3 regions of the Arthrobacter sp. NPDC093128 genome follow, and region 2 is predicted to be linked to each of the others. Evidence: riboswitches for the same ligand, from Rfam matches in the RefSeq annotation. Region 2 holds a riboswitch; each other region holds the start of a gene.
The links. A riboswitch is a leader RNA that binds a small molecule or an ion and turns the genes downstream of it on or off. The one in region 2 is predicted to bind thiamine pyrophosphate.
Positions count from the first base shown of each region.

Region 1 (2,193 bases), on a different contig from region 2:
ATCTCCGGAAAGGTCGCAATATTGATGAGCGTGGGAACAATCGGGACGCGCTGTTCCACGAACCGGGGCAGGTGCCGCGGGAGAAGGCCGGTTCCGTGTTCGATGCAGTCGATGCCGGCGTCGAGCATGTCATCCAGCGTGTCCTCGGCGAAACAGTGCGCGGTCACCCTGGCCCCTTCATCGTGGGCGGCGCGGACAGCGTCCCGCACCACGGCGGCGGGAAACGACGGCGCGAGGTCGCCGGCGCCCCGGTCGATCCAGTCCCCCACCAGCTTGACCCAGCCGTCGCCCGCGAGTGCCTGCTTCCGCACTGCCTCGACCAGGCCGTCCGGCTCAACCTCGACGGCGAATCCCCGCAGGTAGCGGCTCGTCCTGGCAACATGCCGGCCGGCCCGGATGATCCTGGGCAGCTCGCGGCGGTGCTGGAGCCAGCGCGTGTCGTGCACGGCGCCGGCGTCGCGGACCAGCAGGGTACCGGCGTTCCGGTCCGTCATGGCCTGCTCTTCGGCCAGGGACTCGGTAACGTCCCCGGCGGGTCCGAGTCCGATGTGGCAGTGCGCATCCACCAGGCCCGGCAGGACCCAGCCGTCCAGCACAACATCGGCGGGAACGGCCGGCTGCTTGAACGTCAGCCTGCCGTCGACAGCCCAAAGGCCGTGCTGTTCCTGGTTCGGGGCGGTGAGCACGGTCCCGCTGAATTCGATGATGCCAGCCATGGTTCAAGCCTAGTCCGGCGGGCTGCCGCCGCCGGACTTGAACGCCATGTGACAAGGGCACGGCCCCTGCCCTGTGGTAACTTCGTTTACGACCACACGGGTGCCCTTGCAGGGGCTGAGATCGGGCTGACGCGGCCTGCGACCGTTGAACCTGTCCGGGTAATGCCGGCGAAGGAAGTGAGTATTCCGTGAATACACAAGAAACACAGCTGATCCCTGCCCAAAACAACACCGACTCCGACAAGCCGGGCACGATTGAAACGCAGTCGCTGAAGTCCCATTCGTTGGCGTTCATCGCCGACGAGGCCACCGGGATCAAGGTGCCGGTGACCGAAATTGCCCTGGAGGACTCTCCGGGCGGCGCTGCCAACCCCCCGTTCCTGGTGTACCGGACAGCGGGACCCGGAAGCGATCCCGTGGTGGGCCTGGAACCGTTCAGGACCCGGTGGATCGAATCGCGGGCCGACACCGAGCCCTACAGCGGCCGGGAACGGAACCTGCTCGACGACGGCAAGTCGGCAGTGCGCCGCGGCGCCGCCTCCGCGGAGTGGAAGGGCGCGCAGCCCGTGCCCCGCCGCGCCGTCGAGGGCAAGACTGTCACACAGATGCATTACGCACGGCAGGGTGTAGTGACGCCCGAGATGCAGTTCGTTGCCCTCCGCGAGAACTGCGACGTGGAGCTGGTCCGCAGCGAAGTGGCTGCCGGACGCGCCATCATCCCCAACAACATCAACCACCCGGAATCCGAACCGATGATCATCGGCAAGGCCTTCCTTGTCAAGATCAATGCCAACATCGGCAACTCGGCGGTTACCAGCTCCATTGCCGAGGAAGTGGACAAACTGCAGTGGGCCACCCAGTGGGGCGCCGACACGGTGATGGACCTGTCCACCGGCGACGACATCCACACCACCCGGGAATGGCTCATCCGCAACTCCCCGGTCCCGATCGGCACGGTACCGATCTACCAGGCCCTGGAGAAGGTCAACGGCGAGGCCAACGCCCTCACCTGGGAGATCTTCCGGGACACCGTGATCGAGCAGTGCGAACAGGGCGTGGACTACATGACCATCCACGCCGGGGTGCTGCTCCGCTATGTTCCGCTCACGGTCAAGCGGGTCACCGGAATCGTGTCCCGGGGCGGCGCCATCATGGCCGGGTGGTGCCTGGCGCATCACCAGGAAAACTTCCTGTACACCCACTTCGACGAGCTGTGCGAAATTTTCGCCAAGTACGACGTCGCGTTCTCGCTGGGCGACGGACTGCGGCCGGGTGCGACGGCGGACGCGAACGACGCCGCCCAGTTCGCCGAGCTGGACACCCTGGCCGAGCTGACGCAGCGCGCCTGGGAGTTCGACGTGCAGGTGATGGTGGAGGGCCCCGGCCACGTGCCGTTCCACCTGGTCCGCGAGAACGTGGAGCGCCAGCAGGAACTGTGCAAGGGCGCCCCGTTCTATACCCTCGGGCCCCTGGTTAC
Region 1 is NZ_JBFBEY010000006.1:19,230-21,422, forward strand. It holds gene AB0N24_RS08675 (amidohydrolase family protein) at 1-716, opposite strand, end outside; TPP riboswitch at 803-910, shown strand; gene thiC (phosphomethylpyrimidine synthase ThiC) at 905-2,193, shown strand, end outside.
Region 1: linked by a shared signal. The riboswitch ahead of thiC (phosphomethylpyrimidine synthase ThiC) and the one ahead of thiD (bifunctional hydroxymethylpyrimidine kinase/phosphomethylpyrimidine kinase) in region 2 are both predicted to bind thiamine pyrophosphate.

Region 2 (2,193 bases):
ACCGCTGCCACGAGCACTCCGTAGCTGCCGGAAACAGACGAGGCCAGCAGGTGGTCCACGTAGGACTTGGTCACCGGCCCCAGTCCGGAGTCCACAGTCCGGGTGCTCAGCCACGTCCGGTGCAGTTCGGACTCGACTTCCAGGCATTGCTGTGCCGACCGTGCCCAGAACAGTTGCTCGGCCTCGGTGGGGGCGATCGCGGCAGCACGGGACAGCACCCTGGAGTAGCCGTTCAGGTAGATGGCGTCCTGGGCAAGGTAATAGGCAAAGTGGCGTTCCGTGAGGGAACCGTCGGCCAGTGCGCGGATGAAGTCCAGCCCGTAGATGGCGTCGAGGTCCGGTCCTGCGTCCTGCCGGAGTACTGCAGCGAACTGGCCCTCCGCCGGCACGTCCTGGCCCCTGGGCGCCAGATGGTGGAAGTGGTGGACCGGGCCGTTGCCCGTTCCCACGTCCAGCACTCCGGACTCCCGGAGCGCCCCCTCCAGCCACGGCTTCACTGCCCGCAAGGACGCCTCCCAGTCCCCCAGGCTTGCCTGCACGGTGGCCATGGCCGACGACAGGGAGCACCCGGTCCCGTGGCTGTTCCGGGTGGCGATCCGGCCGCCGTCGACCACCACAACATCCTGGGCCAGCAGCCCTTCGGTGTTGACGAGCGCGTCGGGGCATTCCCCGCCGTCGAGGTGTCCGCCTTTAACCAGCACGGTGGTGCCGGCCTGGGCGGCAAGCCTTTTGCCCTGGGCCAGTGCGGCCTCCCAGTCGCCCGCGAGGGGCTCGTTGAGGAGCATCGCGAGTTCTGCGAGGTTCGGCGTGATCAGGTCGGCCAGTGGCAGGAGTTCACGCAGTTCCGCTTCGGCGGCCTCCTGCAGGAGACGGTCCCCGCTGGTGGCCACCATGACAGGGTCCAGGACCACGACGGCGGGACGGGCCTTTACCAGCCAGCTGCGGACGGCGGCAATCACCGCGGAGTCACCCAGCATGCCGATCTTGACGGCGTCGATGCTGATGTCGTCGCTGATGGCCTCAAGCTGGGCGGTCAGGAAGTCCGCCGGGGGAACGTGGACGGCCCGGACGCCGTGGGTGTTCTGTGCCGTCAGGGCGGTAATGGCGGCCATGCCGTAGCCGCCGTTGGCGGCAATGCTCTTGAGGTCCGCCTGGATCCCCGCCCCTCCGGACGGATCCGATCCGGCGATGGCCACCACCCGCGGGGTTGCGCGCAGGGCGGCGTCCAGGGTGGACCCGGCCCCCGTGGTTGAGGCGGGGGTGGGCAGGAATGATGAAGACAAAGGAGACATCCCTTCGCCGGTGCTAGCCGGACAGGTTCAACGGGTGTGGATCTCAGCCGGCCCTGTGCGCGGCACCCCGTGTCAGTCCCCTAGCCTAGCTGTTTTCCTTTAACGGACTCGCGGGTACGGCCCGAATCCGGCGTATTACTACGCCCGGTTCGGACCGCACCCGCGGTGTCAGTCGGCTGGTGGATCAGAGCTCGGAGGCCGGGACTCCCACGCCGAGGATGATCGGTTCGCTGGCCGGAGCCTTTGCCTGCGCATCCTTCTTTGCCGGTTCCGGTGCCTTCGCCTCGTGGGTGTGCCCTGCCGCGGCCACCGGAGCGCTCTCGTGGTGTTCCACGGATGTTTCGTTCGCCGCGCCCTGGGCACGGCTCGCACTCCGGTTGCGGCGCGGACGGCGCGCCCGGCCCTGCACCGCAGTGTGGTCGGTGTAGTCGGCTTCAGCAGCCTGGGCTGCCGGGGCCCGCGTAGCCGGAACCCGGGCTGCCGGGGCCTGGACCGCCTGAACCGGCTGCTCAGCCGGTGCCGCCGGGCGCTCAGCCGCTGCAGGCTCGCCAAGGTGCGCGAACGCCTCGGCCAGGCGGTCGAGGGTCAGGGCCGCACCGGTGGCCGGCGATTCCCCTGCGTGCTCAACGAACGGAAGCGCAACCTTTTCGCCGCCGAAGGTCAGGACCGCAGCCGGCCGCCCTGCGGCAGCCGCCTCGGCGTCGGACACCTTGGCCGGCCGTGCCGTCGCGGGAGCGGACTGCGCCGGCGTTGACTGGGCAGCGTGTGCCTGCCCTGCCGCTTGGGCAGCGGCAGCCGCCGGGGGGGCATGGCCGGTCTCGGCGTCGTGCAGGTGGGCGGCGTGCGCCGCGGCGGCGATGTTGGCCAGCGCCGCGCGGGTAGCTTCGGCCTTGGCGTGGCG
Region 2 is NZ_JBFBEY010000015.1:78,305-80,497, reverse strand. It holds gene thiD (bifunctional hydroxymethylpyrimidine kinase/phosphomethylpyrimidine kinase) at 1-1,292, opposite strand, end outside; TPP riboswitch at 1,275-1,372, opposite strand; gene AB0N24_RS17995 (Rne/Rng family ribonuclease) at 1,477-2,193, opposite strand, start outside.

Region 3 (2,193 bases), on a different contig from region 2:
GCGTGGATCTTCCAGGTGCTCACCGTGCCGGTGTCCGCGCACATGGTGGGCAGGGCCGGCTACCGTACCAAGCACCTGCACCGGGAACTCCTCACCACGGACGAGCTGGAAGCCGTGGTGCAGAAAGCCGCCGACAAACGTGACGCGGACGACGACGAAGCAAGCGGCCGGGCCTGACTTCCCATGGAGTTTTTGTCCAGATAACGCGACTTCGAGCCCGCTCATCGGCCATTTTCTGGACAAAAACTCCAATAGGGATGTGGGCTAGACGATGTCCTGGCTCTTGGCGAAGCGGGTGATGGCACGCTGGGTGCCGCGGTTGGCCAAAACCTGGATGATCGCGCTGACGGCTGCCGAAATCAGGGCAAAGGTCAGGGCGCTGCGCAGGGTGGTGGGAACGTCATCCTTGTCGCCCTTGGGAGGCTTCCTGCCGGTGACCTTTTCCCAGATGACGTCAACGGCCTTGGTGCCGGCGAATCCGGCCAGCAGGCTCACTCCGGTTCCAAGCAGCTTGATGAAAAGACTCATTCCAGGTACTCCTAAGACGGCGGAAACAGGGCTTCCCCTAGCCTAGCCCCCTGAGCGCGCGGAGCACGGTCAGCCTTCCGCCGGAACAAGGCGGCGGGCCGCCCGATTGTGACAACTTCCCCCGGGATTTCGCGGGCCCCCGGGTGTAAACTGATCAACGCCCACAAGGGCGATTTGATACGACAGGGGAGCGTCGCCGTCGGGCATCACTGGAGCAGTCCAGGGGAACCGGAGGCGGGCGCTGAGAGTGCGGACAGCCGCAGACCCTCGAACCTGATCCGGTTAGTACCGGCGCAAGGGAGTCGAGTTCTCAGAGTGTCCGGCAGCAGGCGGCGGAAGCCGCGGTCCGGCCGGGAAACACTCTCCCCTCCTGTACCTCAGGAGGAAGACATGACTGATATTTCTGCAAAGCAGACGTTGCACCACGGCAAGAAGAGCTGGCGCGTGGTGGACATTGTTGTTGCCGCGTTGATCGCGGTGGCCGGCGGCGTTATTTTCTGGGCATGGTCCCAGGGTGCCGCCGCTGTTTCGCCGCCCATGAACGCCGTATACCCGCCGCTGACCGGCCTCATCGCCGGCGGCTGGATGATTCCCGCCGTCCTGGGCATGCTGATTATCCGCAAGCCGGGCGCTGCCATCTTCTGCGAAACCGTGGCTGCCACCGGGGAGCTCATCATGGGCTCGCAGTACGGCGCGTCCGTGCTGTTCTCCGGCTTCGTGCAGGGCCTCGGCGCGGAAATCATTTTCGCCGTGTTCGTCTACAAGAAGTTCAACCTGCCCGTTTCGCTGCTGGCCGGCGCCGCGGCAGGCTTCTTCTGCGGACTGAACGATGCGTTCGCGCCGTGGGGCTGGAACATCGCATACGCTGCCGGTGACAAACTGGCCTACATCATCTTCACCGCCATCTCAGGCGCCATCATCGCTGGGGGGCTGTCCTGGATCGCCACGCGCGGTCTGGCCAGGACCGGCGTGCTGAGCTCCTTCGCCTCCCGCAAGGCAGCCACGGAGCCCGTCTTCTCCTGATGACGGCACACTGCTCATGACGTTTTCCGACAGCGTCCGCCCCGCGGCGGTCACGGCACGGGGCTGGGGCTGGCGGCACGCCGGCCGGTCCCAGCCGGCAGTCCATGGCCTCGACCTGGAAATTCAGCCGGGCGAGCGTGTACTCCTCCTCGGCCCCTCCGGCGCGGGCAAGTCCACGCTGCTGCATGCCCTTGCCGGAGTGCTCGGTGACAGCGACGCCGGTGCCCACCACGGGGGCGCCCCGGACGCCGAGGACTCCGACGAGACCGGCACCCTGCTGATCGACGGCGCCCCGCCGCGCGCCCAGCGCGGACGTGCCGGGCTGATGCAGCAGGACCCCGAGACGCAGGTGGTCCTCTCCCGGTTGGGGGACGACGTCGCCTTCGGCGCCGAAAACCTGTCCGTACCGCGCGGGGACATCTGGAAGCGTGTGGGGGAGGCGCTCGCCGACGTCGGGCTGGCCCACCTGCCGCTGGACCACCCGACGTCGGCCCTGTCCGGTGGCCAGAAGCAGCGCCTGGCGCTCGCCGGCATCCTCGCCATGCGCCCGGGACTGTTGCTCCTGGACGAACCCACAGCCAACCTCGACCCCGCCGGTGTGCTGGAGGTCCGCGACGCCGTGGGCCGGTGCCTGGACAAAAC
Region 3 is NZ_JBFBEY010000008.1:54,053-56,245, forward strand. It holds gene mnhG (monovalent cation/H(+) antiporter subunit G) at 1-177, shown strand, start outside; gene AB0N24_RS11110 (DUF4235 domain-containing protein) at 265-528, opposite strand; TPP riboswitch at 703-846, shown strand; gene AB0N24_RS11115 (ECF transporter S component) at 919-1,551, shown strand; gene AB0N24_RS11120 (ATP-binding cassette domain-containing protein) at 1,568-2,193, shown strand, end outside.
Region 3: linked by a shared signal. The riboswitch ahead of AB0N24_RS11115 (ECF transporter S component) and the one ahead of thiD (bifunctional hydroxymethylpyrimidine kinase/phosphomethylpyrimidine kinase) in region 2 are both predicted to bind thiamine pyrophosphate.